DNA from 3 places in the Pseudomonas retamae genome. Region 1 is predicted to be linked to each of the others. Evidence: predicted binding sites of a transcription regulator. Region 1 holds the regulator's gene; each other region holds the start of a gene.

Region 1 (6,919 bases):
ATGCCGTGGTCGACGGCGTTGCGCACCAAGTGGACCAGCGGGTCGGCCAGGGCCTCGACAAGGTTTTTGTCGAGGTCGGTTTCTTCACCCACCAGTTCCAGGTTGATCTCTTTCTTGAGCTGACGAGCGAGGTCGCGAACCAGACGCGGGAAGCGCCCGAAGACCTTCTTGATCGGCTGCATCCGCGTTTTCATCACGGCGGTCTGCAGGTCAGCGGTGACCACGTCGAGGTTCGACACGGCCTTGGACATGGCTTCGTCGCCGCTGTTGAGGCCCAGACGCACCAGACGGTTACGCACCAGCACCAGCTCGCCGACCATGTTCATGATCTCGTCGAGCCGCGCGGTGTCGACGCGCACGGTGGTCTCGGCTTCGCTCGCCGGTTTTTCAGGCGGTGGCGAGGCAGGCGCACGGGCCGGGGCCGGTGCAGCAGCGGCGGCTGGTTTTGGCGTTTCGGCTTTTGGTTCAGGCTTAGGCGCGGCTTTTGGCGCAGCAGCAGCGGCAGCAGCCGGAGCCTTGGCGGCCGGCATGGCCACGCTTGATGCGGAGCCAGCAGTGGCAGCGCCGGCGTCAAACTTGCCTTTGCCGTGCAATTCGTCGAGCAGCGATTCGAATTCGTGATCGCTGATCAGGTCGCTGCCGGCTGCGGCGGCTGCCGGGGCGGCGGCTGCAGGTGCCGAGGCGATTGCCGATTCCAGCGCATCGACAGCAAAGTTGCCCTTGCCGTGCAACTGATCAAGCAGCGCTTCGAATTCATCGTCGGTGATGTCGGAGCTGTCGCCCTTGGCCGGTGCGGCGGGCGCTGCGGCGGTCGGTGCGACTGCGTCAACGGCGAACTGGCCTTTGCCGTGCAGCTGATCGAGCAACGACTCGAACTCGGCGTCAGTGATTTCATCGCTGGCCGGCACCTCGGCGGCTGGCGCAGGGGCCGCAGCGGCCGGGGCTTCGGCTTCGGCCTTGACGGCGTTCAGCGAGTCCAGCAACTGCTCGAATTCGTTATCGGTGATGTCGCCGGATGCGTCGCCTTCGACGACCAGTTCTTCGATCATCTCGGCCACTGGCGAAGCCGGGGCTTCGTCAGCGGTTTGCGGCTCGGCCAGACGCGCCAGCGCGGCCAGCAGCTCCGGCGTGGCGGCGGTGATTGGCGCACGCTCGCGGACTTCGCTGAACATGCTGTTCACCGCGTCCAGTGCCTCGAGCACGACGTCCATCAGTTCGGCATCAACGCGACGCTCACCCTTACGGAGGATGTCGAACACGTTTTCGGCGATGTGACAGCACTCCACCAGCTCATTGAGCTGAAGGAAGCCGGCGCCCCCTTTTACAGTGTGGAAACCGCGAAAAATTGCATTGAGCAGATCTGCGTCATCCGGGCGGCTTTCCAGCTCGACCAGTTGTTCGGACAGTTGCTCAAGAATCTCGCCGGCCTCAACCAGGAAATCCTGAAGGATCTCTTCATCGGCGCCGAAGCTCATTAATGGGGTGCTCCTACAGGTCTAAAAACCCAAAAAACCCGAATTCAGAAATTCTTAGAATCCAAGGCTGGATAACAAATCGTCCACATCGTCCTGACCGGACACAACGTCTTCTCGTTTATCGGCATGAATCTGCGGACCTTCACCCTGCGAGAGATGTTTTTGTGGATCTTTTTCCGCAAGCATCGCGGCACGGTCATGTTCGATGCCCGCAAAGCGGTCGACCTGACTGGCCATGAGCACGAGTTTGAGCAGATTGCTTTCGACTTCGGTGACCAGTTGGGTCACGCGCTTGATCACCTGACCGGTGAGGTCCTGGTAATCCTGGGCCAGCAGGATGTCGTTGAGATTGCTCGACACCGCACGGTTGTCCGTGCTGCTGCGTGACAGAAAACCGTCGACCCGGCGCGCCAGCTCGCGGAACTCTTCAGCCCCGACCTCGCGACGCATGAAGCGACCCCAATCGGCGCTCAACGTCTGGGCTTCATCAGCCAGACTGTTGACCACCGGCGTGGCGCTTTCCACCAGATCCATGGTGCGGTTGGCCGCGGCTTCCGTCAGCTTGACCACATAGCCCAGGCGTTCGGTGGCGTCGGTGATTTGTGACACTTCCTCGGCCTGCGGCATGTGCGGATCGATCTGGAAATTGACGATCGCACTGTGCAGTTCACGCGTGAGCTTGCCCACTTCCTGATACAGGCCACGGTCACGGGTCTGATTGAGCTCATGGATCAGTTGCACCGCGTCGCCGAACCTGCCTTTTTCAAGGCTTTCGACCAGTTCGACCGCGTGTTTTTTCAGGGTCGATTCAAAATCGCCCTGTGAAGATTCGTTATGCTCCATAGCTCCCCCGCGCGTTCTCAGCCGATGCGTTCGAAAATCTTCTCGATTTTGTCTTTCAACGCCTGAGCCGTGAAAGGTTTGACCACGTAGCCGTTCACACCGGCCTGAGCGGCTTCGATGATCTGCTCGCGCTTGGCTTCAGCGGTCACCATCAGCACCGGCAGGTGCTTGAGTTTTTCATCGGCGCGCACGTGGCGCAGCAGGTCGATACCGGTCATGCCCGGCATGTTCCAGTCCGTTACCAGAAAGTCGATGCTGCCGCTGTTGAGGACCGGAATGGCGGTTACGCCATCGTCGGCCTCGACGGTATTGGTGAACCCAAGATCGCGCAGCAGGTTCTTGATGATCCGCCGCATCGTTGAGAAGTCATCAACGATGAGGATTTTCATGTCTTTGTTCAATTCGACCTCCAAGCAGTCTTAAACGCGCCCAGCACCTGGACGCGCCACTTCAATCAATCGGCGCAGCACTTAAAGTTTGTCTGGAGCACAACGGATCGAGACCGGCGCCGCTTACCACCGCACCAGCCTCGTTTCGCAGTGTCCCCACACTGCCTTCAGCGCGCTCGCCACTCCCCCAAACGCCCCCGCAAACGGGCCGCGCACTGGCTGTGTAACTGGCTGACCCGCGATTCACTGACGCCAAGGACTTCACCGATTTCCTTGAGGTTCAGTTCTTCGTCGTAGTACAGCGCCAACACCAGTCGCTCACGCTCCGGCAAATTGGCAATCGCGTCCGCCAGCGCCGTCTGGAAGCGTTCATCTTCCAGATCGCGTGACGGCTCCATATGAGCACTGGCGCCATCCTCGTGCAGCCCTTCGTGTTCGCCGTCCTGCAAAAGGTCGTCGAAACTGAACAGGCGGCTGCCCAAAGTGTCATTCAGAATCCCGTAATAATCGTCGAGACTCAATTGGAGTTCGGCCGCAACCTCGTGATCTTTAGCGTCACGGCCGGTTTTAGCTTCAATCGAGCGAATTGCGTCGCTGACCATCCGGGTATTGCGGTGGACCGAGCGTGGCGCCCAGTCCCCTTTGCGTACTTCGTCAAGCATCGCGCCGCGGATTCGAATGCCCGCGTACGTTTCGAAACTGGCGCCTTTGCTGGCGTCGTATTTGGTCGACACTTCGAGCAGGCCGATCATCCCGGCCTGGATCAGGTCTTCGACCTGCACACTGGCCGGCAACCGTGCCAGCAAGTGATAGGCAATGCGCTTGACCAGTGGCGCGTAACGCTCGATCAATTCGTACTGCGCGTCACGCGCCGACTTCTTGTAAAGATTCATGCCACTGGCGGTCATATCACAGGCCCTGCGGTTTGCTGCACGAGACGCTCGACGAAAAACTCCAGATGGCCGCGCGGGTTGGCCGGCAACGGCCAGGTGTCGACCTTCTGCGCGATGGCCTTGAAGGCCAGGGCGCATTTGGAGCGTGGAAAGGCTTCGTAGACGGCGCGTTGTTTCTGCACGGCCTTGCGCACGCTTTCGTCATACGGGACGGCGCCTACGTATTGTAGGGCGACGTCAAGGAAACGGTCCGTGACCTTGGTCAACTTGGCGAACAGGTTGCGGCCTTCCTGCGGGCTCTGCGCCATGTTGGCGAGGACGCGGAAGCGGTTCATGCCGTAGTCGCGGTTGAGCAGTTTGATCAGTGCGTAGGCGTCGGTGATCGAGGTCGGCTCGTCACACACCACCAGCAACACTTCCTGCGCCGCGCGGACGAAACTGACTACCGAGTCACCAATGCCCGCAGCGGTGTCGATCACCAGCACGTCGAGATTGTCGCCGATGTCGCTGAACGCCTGAATCAGGCCGGCGTGCTGCGCCGGGCTCAGGTGGACCATGCTCTGCGTGCCGGACGCCGCCGGCACGATGCGAATCCCGCCCGGGCCCTGCAACAGCACGTCGCGCAATTCGCACCGGCCTTCGATGACGTCGGCCAGCGTGCGTTTGGGGGTCAGCCCCAGCAGAACGTCGACGTTCGCCAGACCGAGGTCGGCGTCCAGCAGCATGACCCGACGGCCAAGCTCTGCCAGCGCCAGCGACAAGTTCACTGACACGTTAGTCTTGCCGACGCCACCTTTGCCGCCGGTCACCGCGATCACCTGTACGGGATGCATGCTGCCCATGTTATTTCTTTACCTTGTCTTGCATAGACGGAGGCCACATTACTGGCTGCGCGTTCCGGATCGGAACAATGCGTGGCAGACCATCGATGTAGGTACAAAAACTGTTCATGATTACCTCAGCCAACCTGCTTGGTCGGGCTGTGATAGATATCAGCGAACATGTCAGCCATGGCTTCTTCGCTGGGTTCTTCCTGCATTTGCACGCTGACGGCGCGGCTGACCAGTTGATGACGGCGCGGCAGATGCAGATCATCCGGAATCCGTGGGCCATCGGTCAGGTACGCGACCGGCAATTCATGACTGATCGCCAGGCTCAACACTTCACCAAGACTGGCTGTTTCATCCAGTTTAGTCAGAATGCAGCCGGCCAGCCCGCAACGCTTGTAACTATGATAAGCGGCGGTTAGAACCTGTTTCTGGCTGGTGGTTGCCAGGACCAGATAATTTTTTGAGCGAATGCCACGCCCGGCCAGGCTTTCCAGCTGCATGCGCAACGCCGGATCGCTGGCCTGCAGACCGGCGGTATCGATCAGCACCACGCGCTTGCGCAGCAGCGGATCGAGCGCCTGCACCAGCGACTGGCCCGGATCGACGTGGGTCACCGGCACATTGAGGATGCGCCCCAGAGTCTTGAGTTGTTCCTGCGCACCGATGCGGAAGCTGTCCATGCTCACCAGCGCGACATTCTGCGCGCCGTACTTGAGCACATAACGCGCCGCCAGCTTGGCCAGCGTGGTGGTCTTGCCCATGCCGGCCGGGCCAACCATGGCGATGACACCGCCCTCTTCCAGCGGCTCGACTTCCGGCACGGCAATCATCCGCGCCAGATGCGCGAGCAACATGCGCCAGGCCTGACGCGGCTCTTCGATGTCAGTGATCATCGACAGCAGATCGCGCGACAGCGGGCCGGACAGGCCAATGCGCTGCAAACGGCGATACAGATTGGCTTGCGCCGGGCGGCTGCCCTGCAGCTGATTCCAGGCCAGCGTGCCGAGCTGGACTTCCATCAGCTCACGCAGGCTGTTCAATTCAAAACGCATCGAATCCAGCGCACGCGGATCGACGCCCGCCGAGGCCTGCGCAGGCGCTGCGGCCGGACGCGCCGGCGCGGCGTAGGTCGGCTCGGTCAACGGTTCGGCAGCGGTCAGCGGCAGGCCGGCCGTCAACGGCAGCCCGGCGAACAACTGCTGATTGGTGTTGCCGTCGGCTTCGCCACGCAGGCTCAATTCGGCCTGAGCGGTGACGATGCGCGACTGGGTCTTGCGCAGCTCGTCCTCGAGTTCCATGTTCGGAACCCGTGGCGCCAGCGCCGACAATTTGTAATCCAGAGCCGCCGTCAACTCGACGCCGCCGGCAATGCGGCGGTTACCGATGATGGCGGCATCAGCGCCCAGCTCATCGCGAACCAGCTTCATGGCCTGACGCATATCGGCGGCGAAAAAACGCTTAACTTGCATAAACCACTACCTCAGCCGTTGGGCCCTACTGTCGCAACGATGGTCACTTGCTTGTTGTCCGGTATTTCCTGGTAGGCCAGCACATGCAGTCCGGGGACGGCGAGGCGGCCAAAGCGCGAGAGCATCGCGCGGATCGGGCCGGCAACCAACAGGATCACCGGCTGACCTTGCATTTCCTGACGCTGCGCCGCTTCGATCAACGAACGTTGCAGCTTCTCGGCCATGCTTGGCTCCAGCAGAACGCCCTCTTCCGAGCCTTGTCCTGCCTTCTGCAGACTATTGAGCAATATCTGTTCCAACCTTGGTTCCAATGTGATCACAGGCAGCTCGGACTCAGTGCCTACAATGCTTTGGACGATTGCACGGGATACGCCGACCCGCACGGCAGCCACCAACGCGGCGGTATCTTGACTCTTGGCGGCGTTGTTGGCGATGGCTTCGGCGATGCTGCGGATATCGCGCACCGGCACGTGTTCGGCGAGCAACGCTTGCAGCACTTTGAGCAACTGCGACAGCGAAACCACGCCCGGCACCAGCTCTTCCGCCAGTTTCGGCGAGCTCTTGGCCAGCAATTGCATGAGTTGCTGGACTTCCTCGTGGCCGATCAGCTCGCTGGAGTGCTTGTAGAGAATCTGGTTCAAGTGCGTCGCGACTACGGTGCTGGCGTCGACCACGGTGTAGCCGAGCGATTGCGCCTGGGCGCGCTGGCTGATTTCGATCCACACCGCCTCCAGGCCAAAAGCCGGATCTTTGGCGTTGATACCGTTGAGCGAGCCGTACACCTGACCCGGATTGATCGCCAGTTCGCGATCCGGGTAGATCTCGGCCTCGGCGAGGATCACGCCCATCAGCGTCAAGCGGTAAGCGCTCGGCGCCAGATCGAGGTTGTCGCGGATGTGCACGGTCGGCATCAGGAAGCCCAGATCCTGCGAGAGCTTCTTGCGCACGCCCTTGATCCGCGCGAGCAACTGCCCACCCTGATTGCGGTCCACCAGCGGAATCAGGCGGTAGCCAACTTCC
Region 2 (6,919 bases), on a different contig from region 1:
CATCAACGATGACGGCGCCGGTTATCCGCGCGAGATGCTTGAGCGTCAGGCCGATTACGTGCAAGGCATCAATCACAGCAGCGGCAGTACCGGGCTCGGCCTGTACTTTGCCCATCGCATCGCGGCGCTGCATCAGCGCAATGGTGTCGAAGGGCGCACGGAAATCAGTAACGGCGGTCCGCTCGGCGGCGGAGTATTCAGTCTGTATCTGCCGTAATAATGGTTTTTGCTGACGCTGCTTGATATTCCGAACAGCCGGAGCCTATTTTGTACGGGTCGCCGTTCGCGGCTCGCACAATAACAAGGATTGCGTCATGACAACCGATGGCCAGCGCTCACTCGCACAGCGACTGACGGGCATTGATGAGATTGAATGTGTAACGCCGGATCTTAATGGCGTGCCGCGGGGCAAAGTGATGACCGCCGAGGGTTTCCTCGAAGGGCGGCGTCTGCAGTTGGCGCGAGGTGTGCTGCTGCAATGCATCATGGGTGGTTATCCGCCGGCGCGGTTTTACGGCAGCGACGACGGCGACCTCGCCCTCGTCGCCGAACCGACCCAGATCCATCGCCTGCCCTGGAGCGACGAGCCGCGCGCCCTGGCGATTTGCGACGCTGACGAGCTGAGCGGCGAAAGCTCGCCGCTGTCGACCCGTGGCCAACTAAAGAAAGTCATTGCCCGTTACGCCGCGCGCGGATTGGCGCCGGTGGTGGCGACCGAGCTGGAGTTTTTTGTTTTCGCGCCCAACCCTGATCCGACCCAAGCGTTTCGCCCGCCCGTCGGCCTCGACGGTCGTCGCGAGGACGGCCAGTCGGCATTCAGCGTCAGCTCCAATAACGGACTGCGCCCGTTCTTCAGCGAAGTCTATAAATGCATGGCCGCGCTGGGCTTGCCGCGCGACACCTTCATGCACGAAATGGGCGTCAGCCAGTTCGAGATCAATCTGCTGCACGGCGATCCGCTGTTGCTGGCCGACCAGACGTTCCTGTTCAAGCATCTGCTCAAAGAGGTCGCGCTCAAGCACGGCCTGACCGTGGTGTGCATGGCCAAGCCGCTGGCGCATACGCCGGGCAGTTCGATGCACATTCACCAGAGCGTGGTCGAGATCGGCAGCGGCAAAAACGTTTTCAGCGACTCGAGCGGCGAGGCGACTGCCATGTTCCGTCATTTCATCGGCGGCCAGCAGGCAGCCATGGCTGACTTCACCGCACTGTTTGCGCCCAACGTGAATTCCTATCAGCGCCTGTGCCATCCGTATGCGTCGCCGAACAATGCCTGCTGGTCCCACGATAACCGTGCCGCCGGGCTGCGCATTCCGGCCAGTTCGCCGGTCGCTCGTCGGGTCGAAAACCGCTTGCCGGGCGCCGACGCGAATCCGTATCTGGCGCTCGCCGCCAGTCTGGCCGCGGGTTTGCATGGCATTGAGCAGGAACTCGAGCCCAGCGAGGCGATCCAGGGCGAGTTTGTCGTGCCGGATAATCTTGCGTTGCCGTGTACCTTGCATGCCGCTCTGGAACGTCTGAAGCGTAGCCACTTGGCCAGGGAACTGTTCGGAGCCGAATTCATCGAAGGCTACATCGCTTCGAAGACCATGGAGTTGACCAGCTTCTTCGATGAAATCACCCCCTGGGAACGGCGTGTTCTAGCAGCCCAGGCCTGACGTACTGTCGCCACCGGGCTAGCCTTTGGTTAGCCCGGTCTTTACTGCAAGGAGCCGCTCGGAACGCCGATGCGCCAAATCTGGAAATCCTTTCGAGCGCTATATTTCGCCTCGCTGATGATGTTGATCGGCTCGGGCCTTCTTTCTACCTATCTGGCCTTGCGTCTGGCCGCAGACAATGTCGACGGCCTGTGGGTCGGTGCGCTGATGGCCGCCAACTATTTCGGCCTGGTACTGGGCGGCAAGATCGGTCACCGACTGATCGCCCGGGTCGGACATATCCGTGCCTATTCGGCATGTGCGGGAATTGTCGGTGCGGCAGTGCTGGGCCATGGTCTGGTCGATTGGCTGCCGGCGTGGCTGGTGCTGCGGACGATCGTCGGCCTCGGCATGATGTGCCAGTACATGGTGATCGAAAGCTGGCTCAACGAGCAGGCGGATGCCAATCAGCGCGGTCTGGTGTTCAGCGGTTACATGATCGCTTCGTATCTGGGCCTGGTACTCGGTCAGTTGATTCTGGTCATGCACCCGGGCCTCGGGCTCGAGCTGCTGATGCTGGTCGCGCTGTGCTTTGCGCTGTGTCTGGTGCCTGTGACGCTGACCCGGCGGATTCACCCGGCCCCGCTGCATCCAGCGCCGATGGAGCCGCGTTTCTTTATCAAGCGGGTGCCGCAATCGTTGAGCACGGTGCTCGGCGCCGGTTTGATCATCGGTTCGTTCTACGGTCTGGCGCCGTTGTATGCCTCGCAGCAAGGGCTGTCGACCGAGCAGGTCGGTCTGTTCATGGGTAGCTGCATTTTTGCCGGTTTGCTGGTGCAGTGGCCGCTCGGCTGGTTGTCTGATCGCTATGACCGGGCGTTGCTGATTCGCTGCTTCGCCGGGTTTCTGGCAGTGGCGGCGCTGCCGTTGGCGGTGTTGCCGCAAGTGCCGCTGGAAGTGCTGTTTGTGGTGGGCTTCCTGTGTTCGCTGGTGCAGTTTTGTCTGTATCCGTTGGCCGTGGCGTTTTCCAACGACCATGTCGAGGGCGATCGGCGGGTGTCGCTGACGGCGATGCTGCTGGTGACCTACGGCGTGGGCGCGAGCATCGGGCCGCTGCTGGCCGGCGTGCTGATGAAATTTCTTGGCAGTCAGAGTCTGTATGCGTTCTTCAGCTTTTTTGCACTGGTGCTGGTGTGGCGGATTCGGCCGAAAGCCGTGACCAATCTGCATCAGGTCGATGATGCGCCGCTGCATCACGTCGCCATGCCGGACAGCATGTCGAGTTCGCCACTGGTGGCGGCGCTCGACCCGCGCGTCGATGAGCAGGTGGTGCAGGAGCAGATGGTCCAGGACCCGGCACCGACCAGTCCAGAGCCGGAACCTGAGCCAGCCGAGCCGCCGCAAGCGGTGGTCGAAGAAGATGTGACCAGCGCAGATGACAAGCCTGCGCCGGATATCAGTGGCGCGCGACCCTGAATCGAAGATAAACACTCGCGCATGAAAAAGGGCAGTCCTGTGAGGGGCTGCCCTTTTTTTTAGTCATTACGGCTCAGAGATCGTCTTTATCAAACCGCCGCGCTTCACGTTGAAGCTGATAAACGAAACGCTCGACGTTGCGCGCCGCCTGTCCGCTGATGTTGTGAAAGCGCAGGCCGGCGAAGGTGATGTTGAGCTTTTCTTCGAAGTGCAGGTAGCGCAGTTCGACGGCGATCGGCTGGTTGCCGAACAGCGGCGGGGCGATCAGGCGGTCGTAGACCTGGCCCAGTTGCAGGCGGTCGGTGATATCGCCTTCGAAACGAAACTTGCAACCGGTCGCGGAAATATCCAGGAGCTTGCCGTGGATCGGCGACTTGAGTTTTTCGCCACCCAGTTCAACGCTGACCAGATCAGTCAGTTTCAGCGCGGCGCGGAAGGCGTTGCGACGCTGGTGATAAACCACTTCGGTCGGTAGCTCGCCGGTGTAGAAGCGGTCGCCGTCGGATTCTTCGATGTTCAGCGTGCCGTTGCATTCCCAGGCGATGCGTACGCCGTCATGAAAACCTTCAACCTTGAACGGCTCGCCGGCGAGCAGGAAGCGTTCGCCATCGCGCGGGATCATTTCGTCCAGAGCGATCGACGCGCTGTCGCGGTCGACTTTGATCAGGTAGCTCTGAAAACGCTGGCTGCGCTCGTGGAAGGTGATGATCAGCGGATCGTGGCTGTCCTGCAGCTGGCGCAGGTTGCTGGAGATTTCCAGTGGCGTGGTGAGCACCTTAGGGGGCTGCGGAGCATCATCCGCGCTGAGGGCGTTGGACACGGTTTATCAATCTCCAGACAAAATATGACGACTAGCCAGCATTTTGCCAGCATGTTCCGCGGGTTGATAGAGCTGGCGCATCAACGGCTCATGCCTGGCTGAGCGGACGCGGTTTGGCGGGCTTGGCAAAAGTGCCGCTGGCGTCGTACAACGCTGGCGGTTCGCCCCCGGTGAGGATTTTCAGCTGATTGGCCGTGGTGGCCTGCTGGATGCGGATCGACTGGCCATTCTTGACGTTGGCTGCCTGGCATTGGGCGATCAGATCGGTCAGGGCATCGCCCTGTCGCAACAACTGCTCGCCAATGCTCGATTGCGCGGCCAGCTGTTGCAGGCCGTTGCGATCGGTCGGCAGATTGAGGCTGGCGAGGATTTCGCTGCGCTTGCGGCCATGCTGTTCCAGCAGAATGATCAACGCCTGCTTGCGCGCCAGAATTTCTTCCAGCAGGGGCATGTCACGACCGTGCAACGCGAGAGATTCGGTTTGCAGCAACTCCAGCAATTCTTGCGCTGGAGCAAAGTCGTCGTCGATCAGTTGCAATAAAGTAGTGTCGTGCATGGCTGGCCTTGGGGTTTAAGCGTCCAAAAGCCTGGCGCCGGCAAAAGCCTAGCGCTGGGCTTCGAAGTTGAGCAGTTTGCTGGCTACACGGTTGCTGTCGACTTTATAGCTGCCATCGGCAATCGCGGCTTTCAACTCGGCCACACGGGCTTTGTCGACAGCAGGCTGATCGCGCAGCTTGTCAGTGACCTTCTGCAACTGTTGAGCCTCATTGCTGAGGTGTACCGACTCCCCGCTTTTGGCGGCATTGGCCTGTTCGGCCTGGGTATTCAGCGGCGCGGAGGGGCTGTTTTCAGCGCTTTCCTTGGCGTTGCTGGTACGTGTGCTGCCTGTCAGTGACGAGGAACTGTTCAAACGGCTGAAATCGATGACCATGATAAAAACCTCTGGGAATTTGGACGCTTGCCATGTTTTCGGCTATCCCATGAAAAACTTTAGGCACATTTTTTCAATGCGCCGGGCTGCATCGCGGCATGTCCTGCTGCGACACAGTTTAGGGAAGCTGGGAGGTCCGCGCCAGTTTTCTCACAGGGCGTTTACATGGCCACTTCCACTTGTCCCGGCGCGGTGACCTGCGCCTTGATCACCCGTTGTGAATTGAGGTTTTTTACCCGGATCTGTTCTTTCAGGCCGCCGTTGGCCAAGGCTTCGCCCGGCATGCGCACCGCCAATGTGCCGCTGCGTGCGGTGATGACTACCTGATCACCCTTGCGAATGACTTCCGCCTGTTCCAGATGGACCTGGGTGATGACCTGATCGGCGACCGTTGGTCGGGTCAATTTCTGCCCGATCGCTTCGTCCACCGAAGTCAGAAAGCCCTGGTTGATCTGGCTGACGTCGCGCTCGCGCAAGGTCACGTCCTGCGGCTCGATAATACCGGCGCGCTTGAGCGCACGCGTGGTCGTCACAATCTCGCGAAACAGGCGGACTTGAGCGGGTACGAACACCGTCCAGGGCGATGTTCCCTCGCAGCGAACCTTCACCGTGACCCGGCCCAAAGGGCGTGCCGGACTCTCCAGCGTCGCTGTCAATTCCTTGTCGCACATCGGCATGCGCATGCGCGGGTCGAGCTGGTTGACTTCGATTTCATAACGGCCTTCGGTTTGACTGCTCGTCAGATAGTCTTCTACGGTGAACTCAAGAAAGCCCTGAGCGACGCCGATAAGCATGTCAGGCAAGGTAACCGCATCAGCATGGGCAGGACTGCCAAAGAACAAGCAGCAAATGGCACACGCACTGGCAAGCGCTCTGCGAAGAGGCGCTGTCAGGTGTCGGGAAAATGTCGTTTGAATGTTCATACGGGTTAAAAAGCAAGCGCCGTGCCGTTTAGCAATGAATGTGCGTCGCAACAACACTTGGCGTTGATGTAGGAGTCTGGGCATGGCTGGTGTAATGGATTCGGTGAACCAGCGCACGCAACTGGTAGGGCAGAATCGCCTGGAGCTGTTGTTGTTCCGTCTCGACGGTCAACAGCTCTATGGCATCAACGTGTTCAAGGTACGGGAAGTGTTGCAATGCCCGTCGCTGACGTTGATGCCCAAGTCCAGTCCTGTGGTGTGCGGGGTGGCAAATATTCGCGGGGCGACCATTCCGATCCTCGATCTGGCAATGGCGACCGGTTCCGGAGCGTTGAAAGACAAGAACAGTCCGTTCGTGATCATCACGGAGTACAACACCAAGACCCAGGGTTTCCTGGTCCGCTCGGTGGAGCGCATCGTCAACATGAACTGGGAAGAGATCCATCCGCCGCCCAAGGGCACCGGTCGCGATCACTACCTGACGGCTGTGACTCGGGTCGACAATCAGTTGGTCGAAATCATCGACGTCGAAAAAGTGCTGGCGGAAGTCGCACCGACGCCGGAAGCGATTTCGGTGGGCGTGGTCGATGTCGAGACCCAGACCAAGGCGTTGTCGCTGCGGGTATTGACGGTCGATGACTCGTCGGTGGCGCGCAAGCAGGTGACCCGTTGCCTGCAGACGATCGGTGTCGAAGTGGTGGCGCTGAACGACGGCAAGCAGGCGCTGGATTACCTGCGCAAGCTGGTCGACGAGGGCAAGAAGCCGGAAGAAGAGTTCCTGATGATGATTTCCGACATCGAGATGCCGGAGATGGACGGGTACACCCTGACGGCGGAAATCCGCGGCGACGCACGCATGCAAAAGCTCCATATCATCCTGCATACTTCGTTGTCGGGGGTATTCAATCAGGCGATGGTGAAGAAAGTCGGCGCCGACGACTTCCTGGCCAAATTCCGTCCTGATGACCTGGCATCCCGGGTAGTCGACCGGATCAAAGCAGCAGATATCAGCTAGGGACCTACTGTCCCTGGTGATCAACACGATTTAAGAGGCGGCACCATTGTCTACGGGTAATTTGGATTTCGAACAGTTCCGGGTCTTCCTGGAAAAGGCCTGTGGCATTTTGCTCGG
Region 3 (6,919 bases), on a different contig from region 1:
TGCCGGCAAGGCTGATGACCATCACCGGCGTCGCCCTCCCGATGGCGCTGGTGAAACCGCGCAAGGCCATGAAGCTCAGATAACCCGGCAGGGCGAAGGGCAGGGCGATCAGAAATTGCCCGGCGGCATTGACGTTGGTTTCAGTCTGGCCGAACAGCAACAACACCGGTTTGAGGTTCCACAGCAACAGCCCGGCGACCAGCGCCATCAGCCACGCCAGCCATAAACCGGCCTGAGTCAGGCGCGCCGCACCGATGATGTCGCCGGCACCCTGACGGATCGCCACCAGCGTGCCGACGGCGGCGATGACCCCGATACAGAAAATCGATACGAACGAGTAGCTCGCCGCGCCCAGACCGCCACCCGCCAGGGCTTCGGGGCTGAGGCGCGCCATCATCAATGTGTCAGTCAGCACCATCAGCATGTGCGCCAACTGCGAAGCGATCAGCGGCCCGGCCAGCCGCAAAATGGCCCAGAGTTCGTTACGCACAGGATGCTGCATGTCATCACCACTCGATTCAGAGGGAACAGAAGAACGTCGATTCTCGGCGTGTGAGCTGGAATGCACAAAGGGATAAAAAGGATGGGTGGCATGATTAAAACTCATCCTGCACCAATTCTGCTAAGTTGGCCGCATCCCGCCACCGGAGCTATCTGCATGTCCCGTCGCCTACCACCGTTGTATGCCCTGCGCGCATTCGAAGCGGCGGCGCGGCATAGCTCGTTCACCCGCGCAGCCGAAGAGCTGTCGATTACCCAGAGTGCAGTGAGTCGACATATCCGCACCCTCGAAGAGCACTTCGCCTGCCGGTTGTTTCAGCGCAGCGGGCGCAATCTGCAACTGACCGAAGCCGCACGGCTTTTATTGCCTGGCATTCGCGAGGGCTTCACCGCGCTGGAGCGCGCCTGCAATACCTTGCGCGCCGAGGACGACATTCTGCGCATGAAGGCGCCATCGACCCTGACCATGCGCTGGCTGCTGGCGCGCCTGAGTCGCTTCCGCCATCTGCAACCAGGCAACGAAGTGCAACTGACCAGTGCGTGGATGGACATCGATTCGGTGGATTTCAATGACGAACCGTTCGATTGCGCCGTGCTGCTGAGCGACGGCCATTTTCCGCCGGACTGGGAGGCCAGTCTGTTATTCGCCGAGGAGCTGATCCCGGTCGGGGCGCCCAATCTGCTCAACGATCAGCCGTGGGACGTGGCGCGTTTGGCCAGTACCGAATTGCTTCATCCGACCCCCGACCGTCGCGACTGGCGCAGTTGGCTGGAATGCATGGGGTTGTCGGACCAGGTGTCACTCAAGGGCGGGCAGGTGTTCGATACCCTGGAGCTGGGGATGATTGCAGCGGCGCGCGGCTACGGCGTGTCAATGGGGGATCTGTTGATGGTCGCCGAAGATGTCGCCCAGGGGCGCCTGAGCCTGCCGTGGCCGACGGCGGTCGCCAGTGGCCTGAATTATTACCTGGTGTGGCCGAAAACCCGTCCGGGAGGCGAACGTTTGCGCCGCCTCAGCGATTTTCTGCAAGGCGAAGTCCGCGCCATGGAACTGCCAGCTGTGGCGCGCTTGAGCTGAAACGTTGGAGCGGCCACAATGCAGGCCTTAAGCCATACCCACGTTGCGCGCTCAAGTATTCGGATTCACCGCCGACTATGAGCAAGTGGAACCGTCGTGCCGGTTCCGCGCTGCACCCCCATTATTAGAATATTTTTCCGGGCATTACCGCGATCAAGGAGGATTCGGTGGCTCGGCCAGGAGCTGTTCATGTCTCAACCTCGTGCTCGGATCGCCTCGCAGCTGGGCCTCGCCCTCGCCGTGATACTGGCGATTGTCATCAGCGGCAGTACGGTGTTCGCCCTGCGTTCGCTGGATTCTGCCAACCTCGCCACCCGTGAAGAGCATCTGGCCAGTGAGGCGCGGCTGCTGGCCGACCAGCTGAGCACGTTCCACGGCACGCTGCGCGAAAGCACCCTGCGCCTGAGCGGCTTGTTCGAAAAGCGTTTCGGCGGCGGCCTGAGCGTGCACCCTGACCAGCCCGTGACTGTGGCCGGCGTGCAGACCCCGGGCCTGCATCTGGGCAACGAAGTGCTGAACAACAACTTCAAGGAAGTCGACGAGTTCAAGCAGATGACCGCCGGTGTGGCCACGGTGTTCGTGCGCAGCGGCGAAGACTTCATTCGCGTCAGCACCAACGTCAGCAAGCAGGACGGCACCCGCGCCATCGGCACCGTGCTCGATCATGCCAACCCGGCTTACGCGAAGTTGATGGCGGGGCAGAGTTACGTCGGCCGCTCGCTGCTGTTCGAGCGCTATTACATGTCGCAGTACACGCCTGTGCGCGATGGCAGCGGCAAGATCATTGCTGTGCTGTACGTCGGCTTCGATTACACCGATGCGCAGAACGCCCAGTTCGCCAACCTCAAGCGCTTCCGCATCGGCCAGACCGGCTCGCTGGCCTTGCTCGACGAGCAGAACAAATGGCTGGTGCCGATCGCCGGTGTAGAGTCGCTGGACCAGGCAGTGCCAGCCATCAATGCACTGGTGAAAACCCCGGGCAAGGGTGAGTTCTGGAGCGACAAGGGCGAAGATTTCTACAGCATTGCCGTACCGTTCGAAGGCGGCCCGTGGTCGGTGGTGGCGAGCATGCCGAAAGCCGAGATTCGCGCGGTGACCTGGAGCGTCGGCACGCAACTGGCGATTGGCAGTCTGCTGGCGATGTTGCTGGCCGTCGGTTCGGTGGTCTGGCTGCTGCGCAGCAAACTGGCGCCGTTGAGTGATCTGGTGCGTCAGGCTGAAGCCTTGGGCGCGGGCGACTTGAGCGTACGTCTGAACGTGTCGAGCAACGATGAAATCGGTCAATTGTCGCGCGCGTTCAACCAGATGAGCCAGGCCCTGTCGACCATGGTCGAGCACATCCGCCGCTCTTCGGAAGAGGTCAACAGTCGCGCGCAGGCGTTGTCCGGTTTGTCCGGCGGTGCCTATGACGGCATGGAGCAGCAGTCCGGCGAAATCACCAGCATGGCCGGCGCGGTAGAAGAATTCAGCGCGACCTCGCTGAACATCGCCGACAACATGAGCGCCACCCAGCGTCTGGCCCAGGAAAACGCTCAGCAAACGCAGATCGGCCGCAGCTCGATGGAAGAAGCCTCGTCGTCGCTTGAGCAAATCGCAGGCGCTCTGAACAGCACCGCGACGGTGATCAACACCCTCGGTCAGCGTTCCCAGGAAATCGGCGGCATCGTCGGCGTGATCACCTCGATCGCCGAGCAGACCAACCTGTTGGCACTTAACGCTGCGATCGAAGCGGCACGTGCCGGTGAGCAAGGTCGCGGCTTTGCCGTGGTCGCCGACGAAGTGCGCAGCCTGGCCTCGCGTACTCGTCAGGCCACTGATGAAATCTCCAGCATGATCCACAGCATCCAGCAGGAAACCGGCAACGCGATCAGCACCATGGAGCAGGGCAACGTGCTGATGCAGGAAGGCCTGTCGCGCAACGCCAATGTCGCCTCGGCGCTGGCGCGGATCGATGAGCAGAGCCGTTCGGCAGGCCAGCAGTTTGCGGCGATCACTACGGCAACGCAGGAGCAGAGCAGCACCGCAACGTTGCTGAGCAGCAACCTTCAGAGCATTGCTCTGGCTAACAGCGAACAACGCGAAGTGGTTTCCAACCTCGCAGTGACGGCCAAAGAACTGGAGAAACTGGCGGCGGATCTGCGTTCCGAGGTTGATCGCTTTCGTTGATGTGCGCCTGAAATAGCTATCGCGAGCAGGCTCGTTCCAGAGTGTCCGGTCCAATCACAGGTTTTGTGAAGCCCGGGAACCGAAGTGGGAGTGAGCTGCTCGCGATTGAGGTACCTCGATCAATTACATTTGGCGCTACTGGATACTTCCTTGCTCGCCAGTTTCAGCTGCTTGGCGAGTTCCGCCGCGTTGGTGCTCGAATAAACCCGGCCCCCGGTGTTTTTTGCAATGCACTGCGAAGGTCCGCCGGCGCCGATGCTCACCACATTGACCCGTAACCGCGGTTGCTCCTGGGCGATGCGTCGGGACACTGCGCACACGTCCTTCTGGCAACCGTCCTCGCCGTCGATGAACATCACGATCACCGCGTCGTTGTTGCGCCCGTCAACCGTGCTCGCCGCCTTGGCCAGGCTATCGGCCAAGGGCGTGCCATTGTTGGGCACCAGCCCACGAATCCCGTTGATCAGGCGCTGACGGTCGCCGAACTTGAACACCCCTTGGTCAGGCGTGCTTTCGCAACCGGCGAAGGTGATCAGGCGTGTGTCGATCTTCGGATCCAGCGCGTTGATCATGCCGGCCAGCGAATCCTGCGCGACGTTCATGCGGCTCGGTTTTTCGAAGATTCGTATCGTGCGTTCCGGGTCGGTGTACTTGTTGAGGTTGTTGCCAAAGAACCAGTCTTCGTCAGCTTTCACCGCTTTGGTATTGAGCTCCATCGACCCCGAGGTATCGAGAACTACGACGAATTGCGGAACCACCACATTCGGTGCTTTTTTACGGCAAGCGAAATTGTCCAGTGTCGGGGGCGGGGCCACGACGACCGGTTTTGGCGGCGCAACAGGTGTTGGTTCCGGTACAGGTGCAGGCACGGGTTCTGGAGCAGGTTCCGGTTGCACGACGGGCTCGGGCACTGGCTCGACCGGTTGTACCACGGGGGCCATGACCGGTGCTGCCGGTGGCACTGCGACGACGACGGGCTCTCGGTGCAGGTACCACCACAACCACAGCGCCAGAAGCAGCAACAACAGCGCCAGCAAGGCGGCGGCAATCCACCAGCCACGGCGTGAGGGCGGTACGACTGGCGCCAATGGCACCGGCGGAACAACCGGCGGGACCGGCCTTGGCGGGCGCTGGTTCCAGCGCACCACCAGTGGCTCGCCGTTCAGGCTGTAGAGCTTGTCCAGCTCAGGGCTGCCCAACAGGCTGCGCAAATCATCGGCTACCGCAGGCTGACCGCGTTTATGCAGCTCGTCCGCGAGTTGTTCAAGCGAAGTCTGGCGCGTGTCATAGGTCTGCAGCAAACGACGCTGCGCGTCTTCATTGAGTTCGGCATAGGGCGTGGGTTGCCCGCCTAGTCCGGTCCACCATTCCAGCACCTCGCCACTGCCCATCCGGGGTATGGCGAAAAGGCTGGCGGCGGTAGGCGGAAAGTGTTTTTGAATGAGGGCGACTTTGGTCTGCAGCGCACTCATCCCCTCCGGTGTGGCGTGCGCATCCCTGATGACCCGCTGCATGACGACTATTCCTGAAAAAGCTGCAGGCCTTCAACGGAAGGCCTGCGGGGGTGAAAATTACTCTTCGTAACCGAGACTGAACTGCAACTGATTGACCTTCTTTTGCAGGACCTTGAGCTGCTCCTGCTTGGCGGCCAGCGTTGCCGGTGAGGTGCTCGCGATCGGCGCAGCCTGTGAGGTCTTGAGCTGCTGCTCCAGATCGGCGATCTGCTTCTGCACCTGGCCCTCATTGCCACGTCGCCCCTTGAGCGAAGTCAGCAGCTTGCCCAGTGACTGATTCAGCTCGGCCTGGGATTTCTGCTGACTGGCCAGGTCGGTGCGGGTGCTCAGTTGCTGCGCCTGGATGTTTTCGTAGACCTGGCGGAACATGGCGTTCTGCTGACGGGAATCGGCCAGCGCCGATTCCTTCTGCTTGACCTGATCACTGTAGCCACCGGAGTAGTCACAGCTCATCTTGGTCAGCATGCTGCTGTCGCGATTGCTTGCATCGCATTCGCCAGGCCGGGTTGCGCAGCCGCTCAAGGCGAGGACGGCGGTAAGGACCGCCAGCTGTTTTAGGGTCATGTGCTTAACCCAGGGTGATCGCAGAGCGCTGGCTGTAGAGACCGTCCACTTCCTTCTGCAGGGCGGCGACCTTTTCATTCATCTTCAGAATGTTGATGTCCACTTGCTTGATTTCCGCACCGGCGCCCTGTGCACGTTCAGCATCGGCCACTTTGGTGTACTCGGTGACTTTGGTGCGCATGTTGCCGAGGTCTTTGCGCAGGCGCGCGATGTTCTGGTCGATTTCGGCGATCTGCGCCTGGGCCTTGGCCTTGTCGACCTTCTTGTTGGCGACGTCTTTCTTGATCTGGGCGATACGCGCTTTGTCGTCGTTGATCACCTGTTGAGCGGTGGAGGTACGGGCGATGACGTTCTGCGTGTCTTGCTCGACATCGCTGTTCATCTTCGCCAGGCGCGTGGTGGTGTCTGCGTATTCGCTGCGACGCTGATCCAGATAATAGTTGGCGCCCATCGCCACACCGCAGGCGGTGATCCCGGCGGCAATGGCGCAAACGGCCTTGTTGCTGCTATTGGACAATGCGCAACCGAGAATACCGACGCCGGCACCCACGGCACACGCCTGGTATCCGGATTTGCTGAAAAATTGTGCGTCGCTGCCCTGCGTCAGACGAGGATCGGCGCCATCGCTGCCGCCAAGCATCGAGCTGCCGGTGTTGGCGCAGCCGGTGAGCAGCAGGCTGCCGGTGAGGACGAAAGCAATTTGTAGCTTGAAGCGAGTCCAGAGGCTGCGCGACATGGTGAAGCTCCTTGATGACAGTGTTGTGTGCGTTGTTATTGGGAAACGGTTTTGCAACTGCTCAGCCAAGCGTCGGTATCGATCTTCTGTTTTTGCAGAAAAGCCTTCTGATTCGCCCAGTGCGTACGCAAATAAGGTTTGAGGTCTTGCAGTTGTTTGTTGCGGGTGATGATTTCTTCCATCACCGGAACTTGTGCCTCAAGCAGCGGCTGGCCATATAGCGTCGCCGATTCCACCAGACTGCTGGCGTAGTAGCGGCTGAGTTTGTGCAGGCGATCCTTCTGTTCGTCGAGCTTGGCTTTGCGCATGTCGCAACTGGCGTCCTTGTCGGCGGACTCGCAGTTGAGCTTGAAATTCTTC

Evidence for each region. The regulator FliA, encoded in region 1, starts transcription of late flagellar genes. The targets are predictions, from matches to a motif close to CTAAAGTTTNNNNNNNNNNNGCCGNTAA.
Region 2: flgM (flagellar biosynthesis anti-sigma factor FlgM) is a predicted target of FliA. The motif match lies at 4,900-4,927, and genes of this name have one in related genera.
Region 3: ACGSLL_RS07355 (methyl-accepting chemotaxis protein) is a predicted target of FliA. The motif match lies at 1,630-1,657, and genes of this name have one in related genera.

What each region holds. Positions count from the first base shown of each region.
Region 1 is NZ_JBIEIL010000011.1:203,733-210,651, forward strand. Features, by position in the region: gene ACGSLL_RS21580 (chemotaxis protein CheA) at 1-1,475, opposite strand, end outside; gene ACGSLL_RS21585 (protein phosphatase CheZ) at 1,530-2,318, opposite strand; gene ACGSLL_RS21590 (chemotaxis response regulator CheY) at 2,336-2,707, opposite strand; gene fliA (RNA polymerase sigma factor FliA) at 2,875-3,615, opposite strand; gene fleN (flagellar synthesis regulator FleN) at 3,612-4,442, opposite strand; gene flhF (flagellar biosynthesis protein FlhF) at 4,559-5,899, opposite strand; gene flhA (flagellar biosynthesis protein FlhA) at 5,911-6,919, opposite strand, start outside.
Region 2 is NZ_JBIEIL010000007.1:7,568-14,486, forward strand. Features, by position in the region: gene ACGSLL_RS15045 (sensor histidine kinase) at 1-217, shown strand, start outside; gene ACGSLL_RS15050 (glutamine synthetase family protein) at 417-1,658, shown strand; gene ACGSLL_RS15055 (MFS transporter) at 1,728-3,113, shown strand; gene ACGSLL_RS15060 (flagellar brake protein) at 3,187-3,933, opposite strand; gene ACGSLL_RS15065 (flagella synthesis protein FlgN) at 4,022-4,489, opposite strand; gene flgM (flagellar biosynthesis anti-sigma factor FlgM) at 4,538-4,864, opposite strand; gene flgA (flagellar basal body P-ring formation chaperone FlgA) at 5,026-5,787, opposite strand; gene ACGSLL_RS15080 (chemotaxis protein CheV) at 5,870-6,802, shown strand; gene cheR (protein-glutamate O-methyltransferase CheR) at 6,849-6,919, shown strand, end outside.
Region 3 is NZ_JBIEIL010000003.1:475,343-482,261, reverse strand. Features, by position in the region: gene ACGSLL_RS07365 (NorM family multidrug efflux MATE transporter) at 1-502, opposite strand, end outside; gene ACGSLL_RS07360 (LysR substrate-binding domain-containing protein) at 659-1,579, shown strand; gene ACGSLL_RS07355 (methyl-accepting chemotaxis protein) at 1,769-3,745, shown strand; gene ACGSLL_RS07350 (VWA domain-containing protein) at 3,865-5,259, opposite strand; gene ACGSLL_RS07345 (hypothetical protein) at 5,317-5,823, opposite strand; gene ACGSLL_RS07340 (hypothetical protein) at 5,828-6,559, opposite strand; gene ACGSLL_RS07335 (SUMF1/EgtB/PvdO family nonheme iron enzyme) at 6,595-6,919, opposite strand, start outside.